Regions from separate parts of the Pseudomonas palmensis genome, predicted to be linked through region 3. Evidence: predicted binding sites of a transcription regulator. Region 3 holds the regulator's gene; each other region holds the start of a gene.
The links. The regulator sigma-54, encoded in region 3, starts transcription at its own class of promoters, with help from an activator protein. The targets are predictions, from matches to a motif close to ANTGGCATNNANNTTGCTNT.

Region 1 (7,084 bases), 1.3 Mb from region 3:
CTGGCGAGCGTCTATGACAGCGCCCACCCAAGGGCCAAACGCAGCAAGGACAGTGACTCATGAGCATTCAGCTGATCACCTTCGACCTGGACGACACCCTGTGGGACACCGCCCCGGTCATTGTCAGTGCCGAGGCCGTGCTGCGCGACTGGCTGGCGGCGAATGCACCCGACCTGGGCGCGGTGCCGGTGGAGCACCTGTATGCCATTCGCGAGCGCCTGGTGCAGGCCGAGCCGGGCCTGCGGCATCGCATCAGCGCCTTGCGGCGCAAGGTGCTGTTCCATGCCATGAGCGACGTCGGCTACAGCGAAGCCAGGGCCCACGCCCTGGCCAACGAGGGCTTTGAAGTGTTCCTGCATGCGCGCCACCAGGTGGATATCTTCCCCGAGGTGCAGCCAGTGCTGGAGGTGCTGCGCCATCGCTACACCCTGGGCGTGGTTACCAATGGCAATGCCGACGTGAGGCGCCTGGGGCTGGCCGACTATTTCAGGTTCGCCCTGTGCGCCGAGGACCTGGGCATCGGCAAGCCCGACCCGCAGCCGTTTCTCGAAGCATTGCGCCAGGGCCAGGCCGAGGCCGGCAATGCCGTGCATATCGGCGACCACCCGGGCGACGACATCGCCGGGGCCCAGCAGGCCGGCCTGCGCGCGATATGGTTCAACCCGCAGGGCAAGGCGTGGACGGCCAAGGGGCAGCCGGATGCCGAGATCCAGCGCCTGTCGCAGCTGCCTGAGCTGTTGCTCAGTTGGCGTTAGCCCCGCTGGCCCCATCGCGGGTCAAGCCCGCTCCCACAAGGGTTGCGGTGATCGTTGTAGGAGCGCGCCTGCCCCGCCATAGCGTCAGCAGCGGCAACCGATAACGCCACCCACAAAAAAGCCCGCAGCGACGGCGGGCTCTTCTGTTCGACGGCACCCCTCAGATAGGACGGCTACCGTACTTGTTGTCTGGCTTCTTGGGCGGATCGGCGACCACGTTGGCCTCCACTTCCTGCACCTTGCCGCCACGCGACAGGAACTCTTCCATCGCCTTGGCGAGCGCGTCGCGCTCCTTCTGCTTGGCTTCCATGCTGGGCATTTCGTCGACCGAGACCGCAGCCTTGGACTTGCCCTTGGCTACCGGTGCGGGGCTGTCGTCACCGCTGTCATCGGCAACGTCGTCGGCAGCCGCTTCCAGGCCTTCATCGGTATCGTCTTCGTCGCCCACTTCGAGGTCGTCGTTTTCCAGATCATCGTCGCTCATGTTCTACCTCATGACTTGCGAAAAGCAGATAAGTTATAGACCAACAGCGCCAGGTGCGGCCACTGCCGGAAAAATCCAGGGCCACGGGTAGCCCGCGGCCAGCGGCGCCCGCCCTACCGCCTGGCGAGCACCGTGCGGGCCCGTGCAGGGCCCGACAAAAAGAAAGAGCTGCCGGCATTGCTTCACCAGCTGACCCCGCCGTGAGCGGCCTGTTCAATGCCAAGCCTAGCAAAGGGTATCGAAGTGCGCGGACAGGTCATCCGCACCCTACGGCGCGCATTCTAGCGTGATGTGTGAAAAAGCAAAGTGCCTAAATATCCTTGTTCGCTGTAAGTTTTATGCTTGATGGCCATTACAGCGTCAAGCGCCTGCAAATGCCCCCGTGGAAACCGTTTGCGTGCCCTTGGATGGACAAAATCCAGGCAAAAAAATGCCCGGCAAGCCGGGCATGTTTTTTCGAGCATGTTACAGGTTGTAGCCACGCTCGTTGTGCTGCGCGAGGTCGAGGCCGACCGCTTCTTCCTCTTCGTTGACCCGCAGGCCCATCACCAGGTCCAGCACCTTCAGAATCACGTAGGTGACGATAGCGGTGTAGATCACCGTGAAGCCCACGCCCTTGGCCTGCACCCAGACCTGTGCGCCGATATCTTCGACGGTACCGAAGCCGCCCAGTGCAGGGGCCGCGAACACGCCGGTGAGAATCGCGCCGACGATGCCGCCGATGCCATGCACGCCGAAGGCGTCCAGGGAGTCGTCATAGCCCATCTTGCGCTTGAGGCTGGTGGCGCAGAAGAAGCACACCACACCCGATACCAGGCCGATCACCAGCGCGCCCATCGGGCCTACGGTGCCCGCAGCCGGGGTGATCGCCACCAGGCCCGCCACCACACCGGAGGCGATGCCCAGGGCGCTGGGTTTGCCGTGGGTGATCCACTCGGCGAACATCCAGCCCAGCGCAGCGGCGGCCGTGGCGATCTGGGTCACCAGCATGGCCATGCCGGCGGTGCCGTTGGCAGCGGCTGCGGAGCCGGCGTTGAAGCCGAACCAGCCGATCCACAGCATGGCCGCGCCCATCAGGGTGTAGCCCAGGTTGTGCGGGGCCATCGGGGTGGTCGGGAAACCCTTGCGCTTGCCCAGCACCAGGCACGCCACCAGGCCTGCGATACCCGCATTGATATGCACCACGGTGCCACCGGCAAAGTCCAGTACGCCCCAGTCCCACATCAGGCCGCCGGCACCGGACCAGACCATGTGCGCGATCGGTGCGTAGACCAGGGTGAACCACACGGCCATGAAGATCAGCATGGCCGAGAACTTCATGCGCTCGGCAAAGGCACCGACGATCAGGGCCGGAGTAATGATGGCGAAGGTCATCTGGAAGGTGATGAACACCGCCTCGGGGAACAACGAGGTCAGGCTCGCGGGGGTGACGCCGGCCAGGAAGGCCTTGGAGAACCCGCCGACGAAGGAATTGAAGTTGACCACGCCCTCTTCCATACCCGTGGTATCGAACGCCAGGCTGTAGCCGTAGACCATCCACAGAATGCTGATCAGGCCGGTGATGGCGAAACACTGCATCATCACCGAAAGCACGTTCTTGGAACGCACCATGCCGCCGTAGAACAACGCCAGGCCCGGGATGGTCATGAACAGCACCAGCGCGGTGGCGGTCAACATCCAGGCGGTGTCGCCGGAGTTGAGCACGGGGGCGGCTGCCTCCTCTGCCATGGCCATGCCAGGCATTACGAGGGACAAAAGGGCTCCTAGCCCTGCGAACTGACGCAGAGTCATATTGTTATCTCCTGGGGCGTTGGGGTTTGGGGCGGCGTTACTTAGATCGCGTCGGTATCGGTTTCACCGGTACGGATGCGGATGGCCTGTTCCAGATTGACCACGAAAATCTTGCCGTCACCGATCTTGCCGGTGTTGGCCGCCTTGGTGATCGCCTCGATGACCCGGTCCAGGTCCTTGTCGTCGATGGCGACATCGATCTTCACCTTGGGCAGGAAATCGACTACGTATTCAGCACCGCGATACAGCTCGGTGTGGCCTTTCTGCCGTCCGAAGCCTTTGACTTCCGTGACGGTAATGCCCTGCACGCCGATTTCGGACAGCGACTCGCGCACGTCGTCCAACTTGAATGGCTTGATGATGGCAGTGACTAGCTTCATGAAACTCTCTCCCGAATTGGTGGACTTGCCCCAGGAAAACAAACCCGTCTCAAGTCTAAGCGCAGTGCCTGGCTTTGTAACGCTTCGTCGGCCTCAATCCCAAGGCCCGACACCAGTGCATGAGTCACTTGGCTCTAAGCAGAAACCTTGCCATGTCTGCCAAAGCCACCAATTACAACGGCTTGCGTGCCTTACGGGGAATTGGCCAGTCGCCAGCAGGGCAAACACGCACAAAAACGGTGCACTCCCGGTCGCGAGAATGCGCGAAAAGCGTGCGGGGCGAGCGGGCGTGGGGTGCGTGTTACACTGGCCGCCTCTTTGCATTTACCGGACGGACCAACATGCTCGCGCCCAAAGCCTTTCTCGATGCCCTGAGCGACCAGGCCTCGCGCCTGTTCAGCGGTGACACCGCGCAGCCGCGCAGCGAACTGGAAAGCCAGTTCAAGGCGCTGCTGCAAAGTGGTTTCAGCAAGCTGGAACTGGTCAGCCGTGAGGAGTTCGACAGCCAGATGGTAGTGCTGGCCCGCACCCGCGCACGCCTGGAGGCGCTGGAGGCCAAGGTCGAAGAGATGGAAGCGCGGCTGAACCCGGCGGCTGCCGAGTAGAGCGCAGCGCAGCCTTCGTCGGCGGGGCCGGCGCCTGCAGGGTCATGCAGGGGCCTGCCTCACCTTCTCATACCGCACATCCCCCTCCTCCAACTGCGCCACCACCTCCCACCCCAAGCGACGATAGAAGCCATTGGCACGCACGCCGTCGCGGCCCGAAGGCTGCACCGGGGCGCCGTGATCTTGACCAGCGCCCCTGGCCCCGTCAACCGCTGCAAAACCTCGACTCACTCTCCCCCGCGCACCCTGCGCGCGCACCACTATCCTTGCCCCAGCCGCAGGACGCGGCATTGTCCCGATCATGGAGTGTGCATGTCCCTCGCCCTTGTCCACAGCCGCGCCCAGGTGGGCGTGCTGGCCCCTGCGGTCACCATCGAAGCGCACCTGGCCAACGGCCTGCCCAACCTGACCCTGGTCGGCCTGCCCGAAGCCACGGTGAAGGAAAGCAAGGACCGTGTGCGCAGCGCCATCCTCAACTCCGGCCTGGAGTTCCCCGCGCGGCGCATCACCCTCAACCTCGCCCCCGCCGACCTGCCCAAGGATGGCGGACGCTTCGACCTGGCCATAGCCCTGGGCATCCTGGCCGCCAACGGGCAGATGCCGATCGCCTCGCTGCACGCAGTGGAATGCCTGGGCGAGCTGGCGCTGTCGGGGGCGGTGCGCTGCGTGCAGGGCGTGCTGCCTGCCGCCCTTGCCGCCCGCGAAGCCGGGCGCGCCCTGGTGGTGCCACGGGAGAATGCCGAGGAGGCCTGCCTGGCTTCGGGCCTGGTGGTGTACGCCGTAGACCACCTGCTGGAACTGGTCGCGCACCTCAACGGCCAGCAGCCCCTCGAACCCTACAAGGCCAACGGCCTGGTCCTGCACAGCCAGCCCTACCCCGACCTCAACGAGGTACAGGGCCAGCTCGCCGCCAAGCGTGCCCTGCTGGTCGCGGCGGCCGGGGCCCACAACCTGCTGTTCAGCGGGCCACCCGGCACCGGCAAGACCCTGCTCGCCAGCCGCCTGCCCGGTCTGCTGCCACCGCTGAACGAGCGCGAAGCGCTGGAGGTGGCGGCCATCCAGTCGGTCGCCAGCCCGCTGCCGCTCAACAGCTGGCCGCAGCGTCCTTTTCGCCACCCGCATCACTCGGCGTCGGGGGCCGCACTGGTCGGCGGTGGCAGCCGCCCGCAACCCGGCGAGATCACCCTGGCCCACCATGGCGTGCTGTTTCTGGATGAGTTGCCGGAGTTCGAGCGGCGCGTGCTGGAAGTGCTCCGCGAGCCACTGGAATCGGGCGAAATCGTGATCGCCCGGGCCAAGGACAAGATCCGCTTCCCGGCCCGCTTCCAATTGGTGGCGGCGATGAACCCCTGCCCCTGCGGCTACCATGGCGACCCCACCGGTCGCTGTCGATGCAGCAGCGACCAGATCCAGCGCTACCGCAACAAGCTCTCCGGCCCGTTGCTTGATCGCATCGACCTGCACCTGACCGTCGCCCGTGAAGCCACGGCGCTCTCGCACTGCACCGACAACGGCCCCGCCAGTGCCCACATCGCAGGGCAGGTGGCTGCCGCACGCGAACGACAACAACAGCGCCAGGGCTGTGCCAACGCCTTTCTCGAGCTGCCCGGCCTGCGCCAGCACTGCGCGCTGTCCACTGACGATCAGCACTGGCTGGAAACCGCGTGCGAACGACTAACCTTGTCGCTACGGGCCGCGCACCGCCTGCTCAAGGTGGCACGTACGCTGGCCGATCTGGAACAGGCCGCACACATTGCGCGTGTGCACCTGGCCGAGGCCCTGCAGTACCGCCCCGGGCCTTAGGTGCCTTGACGCCCATCGGTTTGTGCAATGCCGGGCGCAGCCTCATCATGCGCCCTCACTGTTCAACGCTGCCGCCGTAGCAGCCCCCTGGAGCCGAGCGATGCCACACGAAGGCAGCCTTTTGCAAACAGCCGTCATCTTCCTGCTTGCCGCGGTCATTGCGGTGCCCCTGGCCAAGCGTTTGCAACTGGGCGCCGTGATCGCCCCGGATACCAGCCACGGCGACAGCCTGGCACACCTGATTACGTCCAAATCCTAAAATCACGCAGGACCTTTCCTTACCGTTCCAAGCCGGGAAAATCCGGGATAAGCAACTGCTAAGTTGCGCTCTTCCCAGCTTGCGACACCCACTCATGACCAAGAAAAACGTTCTCCTTTCCCATTGCTTCCATTGCGCGGGTGAATCATGAGCCAGCGCATGAATATCTTCGGCAAGGGCCAAGGTCTGGACGGAGATCTCACCAGTACAGGTGCAATCTGCATAGCCAGTCATGCGCGCGGCCAGGTGCACGACATCCCTTGGCTACTTGAAGGCGACAGGACCACACCCTGCCCTCACTGCGGTGCAGAAGGCACGATCATCGAGGGTGAATCGCGCTGGCGACAGGACGGCCTCAGCACAGCCGTGGATGGCTCACTGGTTCAGTGCAAATGTCCGCTGGGCAGCAACTATGTCATTGCACCGCTACATCAAGGGCCTGCCATCAGGAGCAGCATTCCACTCCAGCCTAGCGCATCGACGCTCGGATTTGAGTCGACTCCCTCACCACGACAAGCAGTCAGCACAATGACAACATTCGCGCAGCCCAGACTGGAGCCGGGCTTTCATATTGTCCAGCACAGCCAGTCATTCAATCAGGTGCTGCATGGGCTGGCTGACCCGCAGAGGCACCTGGCCATTCGTCTGCAGCGTCTCAACCCAACCTTTGAGAACGGCTTCAAGGCAGGGGAAATCTTTGTCATCGGTGATCCAGGAAGTGCGCAGATGTGTACGCGTGAGGAACTGCATCTGATGGAAGCGGCAGAACTGGCGCGAGATAGTCTTGCCGGTCTGAGCCCCGATGAGGCCGATTTCATGATGAGGCACCAGGCCGAAATCGCAGGATTACTAAGTGACGTGAGTCTGTCGATGGGGGTGGCCCAGGCCATGATGGCGAGGTCATTCGAAGACCTGAAGAATACACTGCATCAGGTCGAGCTCTTGCATCAGCAGCAATTCTCCAAGCATGGCCATTTGAAAAGCCCACAGTTCTTCGCTTCCCGTAA
Region 2 (7,084 bases), 790 kb from region 3:
TGTTGTATTCCAGACGTACACGGCCCTTGCCATCCGGCACCATGTTGGTCAGGTCGCCTTTACGCAGGCCCATTTCTTCCATGACCTTGCCCTGCGAATCTTCAGGGATGTCGATGGTGACGTTCTCGAACGGCTCGTGCTTGGCACCGTCGATTTCGCGGATGATCACTTCCGGACGACCAACACCCATTTCGAAGCCTTCGCGACGCATGGTTTCGATCAGTACCGACAGGTGCAGCTCACCACGGCCCGATACCTTGAACTTGTCGGCCGAGTCGCCTTCTTCAACGCGCAGTGCAACGTTGTACAGCAGCTCCTTGTCCAGACGCTCCTTGATGTTGCGGCTGGTGACGAACTTGCCTTCCTTACCGCAGAACGGCGAGTCGTTGACCTGGAAGGTCATCGAAACGGTCGGCTCGTCGACGGTCAGCGGCTTCATCGCCTCGACTGCGTCCGGGGAGCACAGGGTGTCGGAGATGAACAGCTCGTCGAAACCGCTGATGCAGACGATGTCGCCAGCCTGGGCTTCTTCGACGTCGACGCGGTGCAGGCCGTGGTGACCCATCAGCTTGAGGATACGACCGTTGCGGCGCTTGCCGTCAACGTCGATGGCCACAACCGGGGTGTTCGGCTTGACGCGACCACGGGCGATGCGGCCAACACCGATCACGCCCAGGAAGCTGTTGTAGTCCAGTGCCGAGATCTGCATCTGGAACGGACCGTCGCGGTCGACGCTTGGCGCTGGCACGTTGTCGACGATCGACTGGTACAGCGGGGTCATGTCTTCGGCCATTTCGGTGTGGTCCAGACCGGCAATGCCGTTCAGGGCCGAGGCGTAGACGACCTTGAAGTCCAGCTGTTCGTCGGTGGCACCCAGGTTGTCGAACAGGTCGAAGATCTGGTCCAGAACCCAGTCAGGACGCGCGCCCGGACGGTCGACCTTGTTGATCACCACGATCGGACGCAGGCCGGCTTCGAAAGCCTTCTTGGTCACGAAACGGGTTTGCGGCATAGGGCCGTCCTGGGCGTCTACCAGCAGCAGCACGGAGTCGACCATCGACATCACGCGCTCTACTTCACCACCGAAGTCGGCGTGGCCCGGGGTGTCCACGATGTTGATGTGGTAGCCGTTCCAGTTGATGGCGGTGTTTTTCGCCAGAATGGTAATGCCGCGCTCTTTTTCCTGGTCGTTGGAGTCCATCACGCGCTCGTCGTTGAGCTCGTTGCGCTCCAGGGTGCCGGACTGACGCAGCAGTTTGTCTACCAGGGTGGTCTTGCCATGGTCAACGTGGGCGATGATGGCGATGTTGCGTAGATTTTCGATCACTTGTGTATCTCGATCAGAGGATTCGGGTTGCCGCCCAGTCTAGGCGGCGAATGTGAATGAACGGCGCTCAACGGGCTCGTCGGTCGGGAGGGCGATGGCGGATACTGCCGCCATACAACCCCGGCATCTTATGTCGGACGATAAACGCGCACATTGGCATGCCCCTCACTCAGTAGATGGTGGGCATGCAGGCGACTCATCACTCCCTTGTCGCAATACAGCAAGTACTGGCGCGTGGGGTCCAGCTCCTTGAAGCGACTGTTGAGGGCGTAGAACGGCAAGGCCTTGACCTCGATGCCGTCCAGTTCCAGAGGCTGGTCTTCCTGGGCGTCGGGGTGACGAATGTCGATCACCACCTGCCCGGCCAGCGCCTGGCTGACTTCTTCGATCTGGATATCCTGGCCCAGTTCATCGATCACGTGGTCGATGGACACCAGGCGGGCGCGTTCCAGGGCGCGCTCGAGCACGGCCATGTCGAACTGCTTCTCTTCATGGTCGACGCGGTGACGCTTGGCACAGGTGGTCGGGTTCACCGAGATCACGCCGCAGTACTCTGGCATGTGCTTGGCGAACTCGGCGGTGCCGATTTCATTGGCCTGGTCGATGATGTCCTGCTTGTGGCTGGCCAGCAGCGGGCGCAGCACCAGCTTCTCGGTGGCCGAGTCGATCACCGCCAGGTTGGGCAATGTCTGGCTGGACACCTGGGAAATCGCCTCGCCGGTGACCAGCGCGTCGATCTGCAGGCGGTCGGCGATGTTGGTGGCGGCGCGCAGCATCATGCGCTTGAGGGTCACGCCCATGTAGCTGTTGTCGACCTTGCCGAGGATCTCGCCCACCACCTCTTCGAACGGCACGCTGACGAACAGCACGCGCTGGCTGCTGCCGTACTTCTTCCACAGGTAGTGCGCGACTTCCATCACGCCCAGCTCGTGGGCACGGCCGCCCAGGTTGAAGAAGCAGAAGTGGGTCATCAGGCCGCGGCGCATCATCTGGTAGGCCGCCACGGTGGAGTCGAAGCCGCCGGACATCAGCACCAGGGTCTGCTCCAGCGCGCCCAGCGGGTAGCCGCCGATGCCCTTGTGCTGGTTGTGGATCACGTACAGGCGCTTGTCGCGGATCTCGATGCGCACTTCCACTTCGGGGTTGCGCAGGTCGATGCCGGCGGCGCCGCACTGCTGGCGCAGCTGGCTGCCGACATAGCGGTCGACGTCCATCGAGCTGAAATCATGGTGGCCGCCGCGCTTGCAGCGCACGGCAAAGTGCTTGCCGGCCAGCAGGTGGCCGAAATGCGTCTTGCACTTGGCGACGATATCGTCGAAGTCGCCCAGCGGGTACTCATCGACCTGGAGGAAATGCGCGATGCCCGGCATGCAGCTCAGGCGCTCGGTCATTTCGCGCAGCACTTTCTCGTCGTCCAGGCGGGTGACCACCTCCAGATTGTCCCAGACACCATCGACCGCGAGCGCAGGATCCAGGTCCTTGAGCACGGTGCGGATGTTGCGGCCCAGTTGACGGATGAAGCGCTTTCGAACCGGGCGGCTCTTGATGGTGATCTCTGGAAAGACTTTGACGATTAGTTTCATGAAAACAGCGCGCGCGTGGCCAGCCGAAAAAGAAGGGGCGCGGATTATAGCGGAATTCGCTCAAGCTTTGAGCAACTTTTGTACAGAAGGTTTCACGCGCACCATTTTGGGTCACTCAAACGAAAAAACGCCTCCTAAGGGTGCAGGAAAAACCCCTGAAGCGCCGTTGGCACCCGTAAACGCGTGAGAATGGGGCGAAAAACCCAACTCGGGGCACTGGCATGCAATTTGCTCCCTTGTGAGGCAGGTTGCCTTGGCCGACTATTCGCGCCCGGCATCACCCAAATTACAAGGGCTGCACAGGCACGCTCTACCCCACCCGGAGGACACCATGTCGAAGTCGGTTCAACTCATCAAAGATCATGACGTTAAATGGATTGATCTGCGCTTCACTGACACCAAGGGCACCCAGCACCACGTCACCATGCCAGCCCGTGACGCGCTGGAAGACGACTTCTTCGAAGCCGGCAAGATGTTCGACGGTTCCTCCATCGCTGGCTGGAAAGGCATCGAAGCCTCCGACATGATCCTGATGCCGGACGACTCCACCGCCGTGCTCGACCCGTTCACCGAAGAGCCGACCCTGATCCTGGTCTGCGACATCATCGAACCGTCGACCATGCAAGGCTACGACCGCGACCCGCGCGCCATCGCCAAGCAGGCCGAAGAGTTCCTGCGCTCCACCGGCATCGGCGACACCGTATTCGCAGGCCCTGAGCCTGAGTTCTTCATCTTCGACGAAGTGAAGTTCAAGTCCGACATTTCGGGCTCGATGTTCAAGATCTACTCCGAGCAGGGCTCGTGGATGTCCGACCAGGACGTGGAAGGTGGCAACAAGGGCCACCGTCCAGGCGTCAAGGGCGGCTACTTCCCGGTTCCGCCGTTCGACCACGACCACGAGATCCGTACTGCCATGTGCAACGCACTGGAAGAAATGGGCCAGGTCGTCGAAGTGCACCACCACGAAGTGGCGACTGCCGGTCAGAACGAAATCGGCGTCAAGTTCAACACCCTGGTGAAAAAAGCTGACGAAGTTCAGACCCTGAAATACGTCGTGCACAACGTTGCCGACGCCTATGGCCGCACCGCTACCTTCATGCCAAAACCGCTATACGGCGACAACGGCTCGGGCATGCACGTGCACATGTCGATCTGGAAAGACGGCAAGAACACCTTCGCCGGCGAAGGCTATGCCGGCCTGTCCGATACCGCCCTGTACTTCATCGGCGGCATCATCAAGCACGGCAAGGCCCTGAACGGCTTCACCAACCCGTCGACCAACTCCTACAAGCGTCTGGTCCCGGGCTTCGAAGCCCCGGTCATGCTGGCCTACTCGGCACGCAACCGTTCTGCCTCGATCCGCATTCCTTACGTGTCGAGCCCCAAGGCCCGCCGTATCGAAGCGCGCTTCCCGGACCCGGCGGCCAACCCGTACCTGGCCTTCGCTGCGCTGCTGATGGCCGGCCTGGACGGCATCCAGAACAAGATCCACCCAGGCGATGCCGCCGACAAGAACCTGTACGACCTGCCGCCTGAAGAGGCCAAAGAGATCCCGCAGGTCTGTGGCAGCCTGAAGGAAGCCCTGGAAGAGCTGGACAAGGGCCGTGCGTTCCTGACCAAGGGCGGCGTGTTCTCCGACGAGTTCATCGATGCCTACATCGCCCTGAAAAGCGAAGAAGAAATCAAGGTGCGCACCTTCGTACACCCACTGGAATACGAGCTGTACTACAGCTGCTAAGCCAGTGACGCTCGCTCACGCGGCGTAACGAGAGAGGCCTCCCATTCGGGAGGCCTTTTTTTTGCGCTGACTTCATCGCGGGTCAAGCCGCTGCTACAAACCAGTGGGAACGGGCTTGACCCGCGATGAAGTCAGCAGTGCTCTACAATGGTGCACAAGGCAGCGCTACCCCTGCACCAACAGCCCATTTTGGTTCAAAAACAGCCTGCAACCTGTTAACCCAGTCATTTTTTGCGCAGCCAAGGCCCGGTTTCAGGGAATTGCGCTTCTTTTCGGAGCCTTGGTTTGGTTCTTGCATTTTCCTGGCATCAGCCGATTACCAGCGCGCGCCACCCTGGCCCCGATCAGGGCGGTACTGTGCCAAAAGAGGTCAACGACGCCCCATGACCATCAGCGATGCACTGCACCGACTGCTACTGGACAACCTGACCACTGCCACCATTCTGCTCAATGCCGAATTGCGCCTGGAGTACATGAACCCGGCAGCGGAAATGCTCCTGGCCATCAGCGGCCAGCGCAGCCACGGGCAGTTCATCAGCGAGCTGTTCACCGAATCGACCGAAGCGCTCAACTCGCTGCGCCAGGCCGTGGAGCACGCGCACCCGTTCACCAAGCGCGAAGCCATGCTCACCGCCCTCACCGGCCAGACCCTGACCGTCGACTACGCCGTCACCCCGATCCTCAACCACGGCCGCACCCTGCTGCTGCTCGAAGTGCACCCGCGCGACCGCCTGCTGCGCATCACCAAGGAAGAGGCGCAGCTGTCCAAGCAGGAAACCACCAAGATGCTGGTGCGCGGCATGGCCCACGAAATCAAGAACCCGCTGGGCGGCATCCGTGGCGCCGCGCAGCTGCTGGCCCGCGAACTGCCCGACAACGGCCTCAAGGACTACACCAACGTCATCATCGAAGAGGCCGACCGCCTGCGTAACCTGGTCGACCGCATGCTCGGCTCCAACAAACTGCCGTCGCTGGCCATGACCAACATCCACGAAGTGCTCGAGCGCGTGTGCAGCCTGGTGGAGGCCGAAAGCCAGGGCGGCATCACCCTGGTGCGCGACTACGACCCGAGCCTGCCCGACGTGCTGGTGGACCGCGAGCAGATGATCCAGGCCGTGCTCAACATCGTGCGCAACGCCATGCAGGCCATCAGCGGGCAGAACGAGCTGCGCCTGGGCCGCATCACCCTGCGCAGCCGCGCCATGCGCCAGTTCACCATCGGCCACACCCGCCACCGCCTGGTGGCGCGCATCGAAATCATCGACAACGGCCCGGGTATACCCGCGGAACTGCAGGACACCCTCTTCTATCCCATGGTCAGCGGTCGCCCGGACGGTACCGGGCTGGGCCTGGCCATCACCCAGAACATCATCAGCCAGCACCAGGGCCTGATCGAATGTGACAGCCACCCTGGCCACACCACCTTCTCGATCTTCCTGCCGCTGGAACAAGGAGCCACTTCTTCATGAGCCGAAGCGAAACCGTCTGGATCGTCGACGACGACCGCTCCATCCGTTGGGTCCTGGAAAAAGCCCTGCAACAGGAAGGCATGACCACCCAGAGCTTCGACAGTGCCGATGGGGTCATGAGCCGCCTGGCCCGCCAGCAGCCGGACGTGATCATCTCCGACATTCGCATGCCCGGTGCCAGCGGCCTGGACCTGCTGGCGCAGATCCGCGAGCAGCACCCGCGTCTGCCGGTGATCATCATGACCGCGCACTCGGACCTGGACAGCGCCGTGGCCTCGTACCAGGGCGGCGCGTTCGAGTACCTGCCCAAGCCATTCGACGTGGACGAGGCGGTGTCGCTGGTCAAGCGCGCCAACCAGCACGCCCAGGAACAGCAGGGCATGGCCGAGCCCCAGGCGCTGACCCGCACCCCGGAAATCATCGGCGAAGCGCCGGCCATGCAGGAGGTGTTTCGCGCCATCGGCCGGCTCAGCCATTCCAACATCACCGTGCTGATCAACGGCGAATCGGGCACCGGCAAGGAGTTGGTGGCCCACGCCCTGCACCGTCACAGCCCGCGCGCCGCCTCGCCGTTCATCGCGCTGAACATGGCGGCGATCCCCAAGGACCTGATGGAATCCGAGCTGTTCGGCCATGAAAAGGGCGCGTTCACCGGCGCGGCCAACCTGCGCCGCGGGCGTTTCGAGCAGGCCGACGGCGGCACGCTGTTTCTCGACGAGATCGGCGACATGCCGGCCGACACCCAGACCCGCCTGCTGCGCGTGCTGGCCGATGGCGAATTCTACCGGGTGGGCGGGCATGTGCCGGTGAAGGTGGACGTGCGCATCATTGCCGCCACCCACCAGAACCTGGAAACCCTGGTGCAGGCCGGCAAGTTCCGTGAAGACCTGTTCCACCGCCTGAACGTGATCCGCATCCACATCCCGCGCCTGGCCGACCGCCGCGAAGACATCCCGACCCTGGCCCG
Region 3 (7,084 bases):
CATGGAAGACCACAAGATCAGCGCGCTGGTGGTGGTGGACACGCTCGACCAGCCGGTCGGCGCCCTGAACATGCACGACCTGCTGCGCGCCGGAGTGATGTAAATGAACGACGATCTGCTGCAACGCGGCAAGGCCATCAAGCTGGCGGTATTCGATGTGGACGGCGTGCTGACCGACGGTCGCCTGTACTTTCTCGAGGACGGCAGCGAATTCAAGACCTTCAACACCCTCGACGGCCAGGGCATCAAGATGCTCATGAACTCGGGCGTGACCACCGCGATCATCAGCGGGCGCAAGACGCCGGTGGTCGAACGTCGTGCGAAAAACCTCGGCATCCCGCACCTGTACCAGGGCCGCGAAGATAAACTGGTGGTGCTCGACGACCTTCTTGGTCAACTGGGCCTAAGCTATGAACAGGTTGCCTACCTGGGCGACGACCTGCCAGACCTGCCGGTGATTCGCCGGGTCGGCCTGGGCATGGCCGTAGCCAGTGCCGCTCCGTTCGTGCGCCAGCACGCCCATGGCGTGACCCTTGCGCGCGGTGGCGAAGGCGCAGCCCGCGAGTTCTGCGAACTGATCCTGCAAGCCCAGGGCAACCTGGACGCGGCGAATGCCAACTACCTGTAGAGCGATCCATGTTCAGTAAAAAGATCCGCAATATCGCGCTGTTCAGTGTGATCGCTGCCTTGTTTGCAGCGGTCGGCTACTGGAACATCAGCCCCGAGACGTTCCTCGACGAGCCCGCAGCGCAGGTCGACGAAAGCGCCATCGACTACTACGCCATCAATGCCCACAGCGTGCAGTTTCTGCCCGATGGCAAGCTGCAGTACGAGATGACCGCCGACAAGGTCGAACACCTCAAGGCCAGCGAAGTGACGCTGCTGACCACGCCGGACCTCAACATGTACCGCGGTACCGCCTACCCGTGGCACGTGCAGAGCACCCGCGGCGAGGTCAACCCGGACGGCACCGAAGTGGAACTGATCGACAACGTGCGGGTTGCCCGCACCGACGACCAGAACCGCGAAACCATCATTACCACCACCCGCATGACAGTCTTCCCGCAGAAGCAATATGCGCAGACCGAGCAAGCCGTTAGAATCGACGGCGCCGGTGGCACAACTACGGGCAAGGGAATGAAAGCGTATCTGAAAGACGGCAGGATGAACCTGCTGTCCAACGTAAGAGGACAGTATGAGGCTCGTTAAAACCCTCCCCTTTTTGCTCAGCCTGAGCGCAGCACTGGGAAGCGCGAGCGCCTGGGCCCTGCCGAACGACCGTGATCAGCCTATCCGTATCCAGGCTGACCAGGCTCAACTGGATGACAAGAAAGGCGTTGCCACCTATACCGGTGACGTGATCATCACCCAGGGCTCGATGATGATCAAAGGCAACACCGTGACCATCACCCGCACTGCCTCCGGCGATATCGACGTCGTGACCTCGGTGGGCAACCTGGCCTACTTCGAGCAGCAGCAGAGCGCAGCCAAGCCGGACAAGATGCAGGGCTACGGCAAGACCATTCAGTACAATGCGCCACAGAACCGCATCGTGCTGATCGACCGCGCCAAGGTCATTAATGAAGGCAACACCACCGAAGGCGAGAAAATCGTCTACGACACGGTGAAGCAGATCGCTACCGCTGGTCGCGGTGGCAAAGTCACCGAGTCGCGTCCGCGCATCGACATGGTGATCCAGCCGAAGAAGAAGGCCGAGTAGATGGCAACCCTCAAAGCCCAGCACCTGGCCAAGGCCTACAAAAGCCGGCAAGTCGTGCGTGATGTCAGCCTGTCCATCGACAGCGGCCAGATCGTCGGCCTGCTCGGCCCCAACGGCGCCGGCAAGACCACCTGCTTCTACATGATCGTCGGCCTGGTACAGGCCGACCAGGGCCGCGTGCTGATCGACGACCTGGACGTCAGCCACCAGCCCATGCATGGTCGCGCACGTGCCGGCATCGGCTACCTGCCGCAGGAAGCCTCGATCTTTCGCAAGCTGTCGGTGGCCGACAACATCATGGCGATCCTCGAGACCCGCAAGGAGCTCGACCGCGATGGTCGCCGCAAGGAGCTTGAAAGCCTGCTGCAGGAATTTCACATCAGCCACATCCGCGACAACCTGGGCATGAGCCTGTCCGGTGGTGAGCGGCGCAGGGTGGAGATTGCCCGGGCACTGGCCACCGCGCCCAAGTTCATCCTGCTCGACGAACCTTTCGCCGGTGTCGACCCGATCTCCGTGGGCGACATCAAGCAGATCATCCACCACCTCAAGGCCAAGGGCATCGGCGTGCTGATCACCGACCACAACGTCCGTGAAACCCTGGATATCTGCGAGACCGCCTACATCGTCAACGATGGCCAGTTGATCGCCGAAGGCGATGCACAGACCATCCTGGCCAACGACCTGGTGAAAGAGGTGTACCTCGGCCACGAGTTCCGCCTGTAAGCTGCGGCACATGGCTGAACATGGCGCTGCCTGGGCGCTGGCAAATGGCTCCACCCGGGGTTAATTGTTCCAGCGCTCTAGGCAAACGCTTTGATTTCAGGCATATAATTTGCTTAAAGTTGGCGCCTCTCGCGCCCTTGTAGTAGATGGCGCCTGTGCGCCGGCGAATAAGGTGTTAAGCCCCAGCCATGAAACCATCGCTCGTCCTAAGAATGGGCCAGCAACTGACGATGACTCCTCAGTTGCAACAGGCTATCCGACTGCTCCAGCTCTCCACCCTGGACCTGCAACAGGAAATCCAGGAGGCGCTGGAGTCCAACCCGATGCTCGAACGCCAGGAAGAAGGCGAGGATTTCGACAACAGCGACCCGATGGCCGACAACGCCGAGACCAAGCCGGTTGCCGAACCTCAGGAGAGCAGCTTCCAGGAGTCCGCCCCCACGGTGGACAACCTCGAAGAAGGCGAATGGAACGAGCGCATCCCCAACGAACTGCCGGTCGACACGGCCTGGGAAGACATCTACCAGACCAGCGCCAGCAGCCTGCCCAGCAATGACGATGACGAGTGGGACTTCACCACCCGCACCTCTGCCGGCGAGAGCCTGCAGAGCCACCTGCTGTGGCAGCTCAACCTGGCACCGATGTCCGACACCGACCGGCTGATTGCCGTGACGCTGATCGACTGCATCAACAACCAGGGCTATCTCGAGGAAACCCTCGAAGAGGTGTGCGAGTCGTTCGACCCGGAACTGGACATCGAACTCGACGAAGTCGAGGCCGTGCTGCACCGTATCCAGCAGTTCGAGCCCGCCGGCATCGGTGCCCGCAACCTCAGCGAATGCCTGCTGCTGCAACTGCGCCAGCTGCCGCCGCGTACGCAGTGGATGGCCGAGGCGCAGCGCCTGGTCAGCGACTACATCGACCTGCTCGGCAGCCGCGACTACAGCCAGCTGATGCGTCGCATGAAGCTCAAGGAAGACGAACTGCGCCAGGTCATCGAACTGGTACAGAGCCTCAACCCGCGCCCCGGCTCGCAGATCGAGTCCAGCGAAGCCGAATACGTGGTGCCCGATGTCATCGTGCGCAAGGATTCCGACCGCTGGCTGGTCGAGCTGAACCAGGAAGCCGTGCCGCGCCTGCGGGTCAACCCGCAATACGCCGGCTTCGTGCGTCGCGCCGACACCAGCGCCGACAACACCTTCATGCGCAACCAGTTGCAGGAGGCGCGCTGGTTCATCAAGAGCCTGCAGAGCCGCAACGAGACGCTGATGAAGGTGGCCACGCAGATCGTCGAGCACCAGCGCGGCTTTCTCGACCACGGCGACGAGGCGATGAAACCGCTGGTACTGCACGATATCGCCGAGGCGGTGGGCATGCACGAGTCGACCATTTCGCGGGTGACCACGCAGAAATACATGCACACCCCGCGCGGCATCTACGAACTGAAATACTTTTTCTCGAGCCACGTGAGCACCTCCGAGGGCGGCGAATGCTCGTCCACGGCGATCCGCGCGATCATCAAGAAACTGGTCGCGGCTGAAAATCAGAAAAAGCCATTGAGTGACAGCAAGATCGCTGGTTTACTGGAGGCACAAGGCATCCAGGTAGCCCGTCGCACCGTCGCCAAGTACCGCGAGTCCCTTGGCATTGCACCGTCGAGCGAACGCAAGCGATTGATGTGACATCCCCTGAGATGTGCCACCGCAATTCAGTGGCAGGCGCAACACCTGCCTCTTATGCACCGGCAACAAAAGGAGAAGCTGTATGCAAGTCAATATCAGTGGACAGCATGTAGAAGTCACTCCGCCACTGCGCGAGTATGTCGAGCAGAAGCTGAAACGACTGGAGGGTCACTTCGACAAGATCACCAACGTGACGGTGATCATGAAGGTCGAAAAGCTTCAGCAGAAAATTGAGGCTACCTTGCAGATCCCGGGCGGCGAAGTGGTTGCCAACGCCGAACATCAAGACATGTATGCAGCGATCGACGCCCTTACCGACAAGCTCGACCGCCAACTGAAAAAACACAAGGAAAAACAGCAAAGCCTCCTGCAAGGTGCAGCGGCCCGCTGATCCCCCCCACCCATGATCCGACTAGAAGATATCCTGACCCCCGGCCGTTCCCTCGTGAACGTGCCGGGCGGCAGTAAAAAGCGTGCGCTCGAACAGATTGCCAATCTGATCGGCAAGGAAGTACCCGAGCTGGACACCCAAACCGTGTTCGAGAGCCTGATCGCCCGTGAAAAACTGGGTTCGACCGGCTTCGGCAATGGTATCGCCATCCCGCACTGCCGCTTGAAAGGTTGTGAAAAACCGGTAAGCGCCCTGCTGCACCTGGACGCTCCCATCGACTTCGACGCCATCGATGGCGCTCCCGTCGACCTGCTGTTTCTGCTGCTGGTCCCGGAAGCCGCCACCGATGCGCACCTTGAGCTGCTGCGCCAGATCGCCAGCATGCTCGACCGCAAGGACGTGCGCGACAAACTGCGCGCGGCCACCGATAGCCAATCCCTGTACCAGGTCGTACTGGACGTGCAAAACGGGCACTGAACATGCGCTTGATCATCGTCAGCGGTCGCTCCGGCTCCGGCAAGAGCACCGCGCTCGCGGTACTTGAGGACAACGGCTACTACTGCATCGACAACCTGCCTGCCGGGCTGTTGCCGCAACTGGCCGAAAACGCACTGATCAATACCGAGCTGCTGCAGCCGCTGGTGGCCGTTTCCATCGACGCGCGCAACCTGCCCAGCCACCTGAGCCGCTTCCCCGAGCTGCTGGAGGATGCCCGCAGCAAGCACATCCATTGCGATGTGGTGTACCTGGACGCCGACGAGGAAACCCTGCTCAAGCGCTTCTCGGAGACGCGCCGGCGCCACCCGCTGACCAACACGCAACGCTCCCTGGCCGAAGCCATCCGGGTAGAGAGCGACCTACTGGGGCCGATCGCCGACCTGGCCGACCTCAAGATCGACACCACCAACCTCAACCTGTACCAGCTGCGCGACTCGATCAAGCTGCGCCTGCTCAACCAGCCCGAGCCGGGCACGGCGTTTCTGGTGGAGTCGTTCGGCTTCAAGCGTGGCATGCCGGTCGACGCCGATCTGGTGTTCGATGTGCGCTGCCTGCCCAACCCCTATTGGAAGCCCGAGCTGCGGGATCATTCGGGGTTGGAGCAACCGGTCATCGACTACCTGGCCGCGCAACCGGACGTCGAGGAGATGTTCCAGGACATTTCGTCGTACCTGCTCAAGTGGCTGCCACGGTTCGCCGCCAGCAACCGGGCCTATGTCACCATCGCCATCGGCTGCACCGGCGGTCATCATCGCTCGGTGTACATCACCGAACGCGTGGGCCAGGTGCTGCAACAAACATTGAAGAACGTCCAGGTTCGCCACCGCGACCTCTAGCCCTCAGGATCCCGCCCGCGATGCCCGCCATTGAAATCGAGATTATCAACAAGCTGGGGCTGCACGCCCGGGCAGCGGCCAAGTTCGTTGGCGTGGCGGGCAAGTACCCGTGTTCGGTGCGTGTAGGCCGTACCCCGGAGTCGATGGTCGATGGCAAGAGCATCATGGCCGTGATGATGCTCGCCGCCGGCAAGGGCACGAGCATCCACCTCAAGACCGAAGGCGAACAGGAAGCCGAAGCGCTGCAAGGCCTGGTCGAACTGATCAACAACTATTTCGACGAAGGCGAGTAACCTCGCCTTCTCGCTTCAGGACAACGCGGTATCCATCACCATCATCAGGCAGAACCCGATGCACAGCCCCAGGCTGGCCAGGCGATGATTGCCGTTGCTGCGTGACTCGGGAATGATCTCCTGGGTCACCACCAGCAACATGGCCCCGGCAGCGAAAGCCAGGCCCAGCGGCAGCATCAGTTCGGCGACGCTCACCACCCACGCGCACAGCACCGCCGCCAGTGGCTCCACCAGCCCGGATGCCGCGCCGATCAGAAACGCCTTGAAACGGCCCATCCCCGCTCCAGCCAGCACCAGCGCGATCACCAGCCCCTCTGGCACATCCTGCAGGGCGATACCCATGGCCAGGCTGTCGGCATCCGGCATGCCGCCACCGGCCGACACCCCGATGGCCATGCCTTCGGGGATGTTGTGGGCAATGATGGCAATCACGAACACCCAGATGCGCGCCGGAATCACCGGCCTGCCGGGCACGGCGACCAGGTCGTCCGGTGTTGCGCCCGAGACCCTGCGGTCCACCAGGTAGATGCAGAACGCACCGAACAGCAGGCCGAAGCTGATCAGGCCACCTGCCCCCCATTTTCCGAAGCCGACCGCCTGTGCGGCGTCCAGCCCCGGGATGATCAACGAGAACGCCGTGGCGGCCAGCATCACGCCTGCACCGAACCCCATCAGGGTATCGGCCACGGCCACCGGCATGCTGCGAATCACCAACACCGGCACTGCGCCCAGGGCAGTGCCCAGCGCACACATGGCCCCACCCTCAAGCGCACGCAACATCCGCGGTTCCAGGTCCAGCCAGGCGAAGCCCTGTACCAGCAGCAACGCCGTCCCCACCAACAGCAGCAGTGTGCCCAGCGCCAACCTGAACAGGCGCACACCGCCAATGGCCATCACCTCCGAGCGCATGCCGCTAGGACTCACACCAGGGCAGCAAC

Region 1: a site for sigma-54 is predicted at 3,546-3,565, ahead of glnK (P-II family nitrogen regulator). Genes of this name have one in related genera too.
Region 2: a site for sigma-54 is predicted at 3,126-3,145, ahead of glnA (glutamate--ammonia ligase). Genes of this name have one in related genera too.

The regions. Positions count from the first base shown of each region.
Region 1 covers NZ_CP187958.1:2,415,078-2,422,161, reverse strand. Annotated here, with positions in the region: gene xerC (tyrosine recombinase XerC) at 1-63, shown strand, start outside; gene ACPRTJ_RS11095 (HAD family hydrolase) at 60-755, shown strand; gene sutA (transcriptional regulator SutA) at 916-1,239, opposite strand; gene ACPRTJ_RS11085 (ammonium transporter) at 1,705-3,030, opposite strand; gene glnK (P-II family nitrogen regulator) at 3,072-3,410, opposite strand; gene ACPRTJ_RS11075 (accessory factor UbiK family protein) at 3,752-4,015, shown strand; partial or broken gene ACPRTJ_RS11070 (GNAT family N-acetyltransferase) at 4,058-4,171, opposite strand; gene ACPRTJ_RS11065 (YifB family Mg chelatase-like AAA ATPase) at 4,328-5,818, shown strand; partial or broken gene ACPRTJ_RS11060 (hypothetical protein) at 5,919-6,020, shown strand; gene ACPRTJ_RS11055 (PAAR domain-containing protein) at 6,237-7,084, shown strand, end outside.
Region 2 covers NZ_CP187958.1:1,876,445-1,883,528, forward strand. Annotated here, with positions in the region: gene typA (translational GTPase TypA) at 1-1,327, opposite strand, end outside; gene thiI (tRNA uracil 4-sulfurtransferase ThiI) at 1,456-2,910, opposite strand; gene glnA (glutamate--ammonia ligase) at 3,242-4,648, shown strand; gene glnL (nitrogen regulation protein NR(II)) at 5,032-6,117, shown strand; gene ntrC (nitrogen regulation protein NR(I)) at 6,114-7,084, shown strand, end outside.
Region 3 covers NZ_CP187958.1:1,081,880-1,088,963, forward strand. Annotated here, with positions in the region: gene ACPRTJ_RS05055 (KpsF/GutQ family sugar-phosphate isomerase) at 1-103, shown strand, start outside; gene ACPRTJ_RS05060 (KdsC family phosphatase) at 104-628, shown strand; gene lptC (LPS export ABC transporter periplasmic protein LptC) at 637-1,209, shown strand; gene lptA (lipopolysaccharide transport periplasmic protein LptA) at 1,196-1,720, shown strand; gene lptB (LPS export ABC transporter ATP-binding protein) at 1,721-2,446, shown strand; gene ACPRTJ_RS05080 (RNA polymerase factor sigma-54) at 2,635-4,128, shown strand; gene hpf (ribosome hibernation-promoting factor, HPF/YfiA family) at 4,211-4,519, shown strand; gene ptsN (PTS IIA-like nitrogen regulatory protein PtsN) at 4,532-4,996, shown strand; gene rapZ (RNase adapter RapZ) at 4,999-5,853, shown strand; gene ACPRTJ_RS05100 (HPr family phosphocarrier protein) at 5,874-6,146, shown strand; gene ACPRTJ_RS05105 (ZIP family metal transporter) at 6,162-7,055, opposite strand; gene ACPRTJ_RS05110 (superoxide dismutase) at 7,067-7,084, opposite strand, start outside.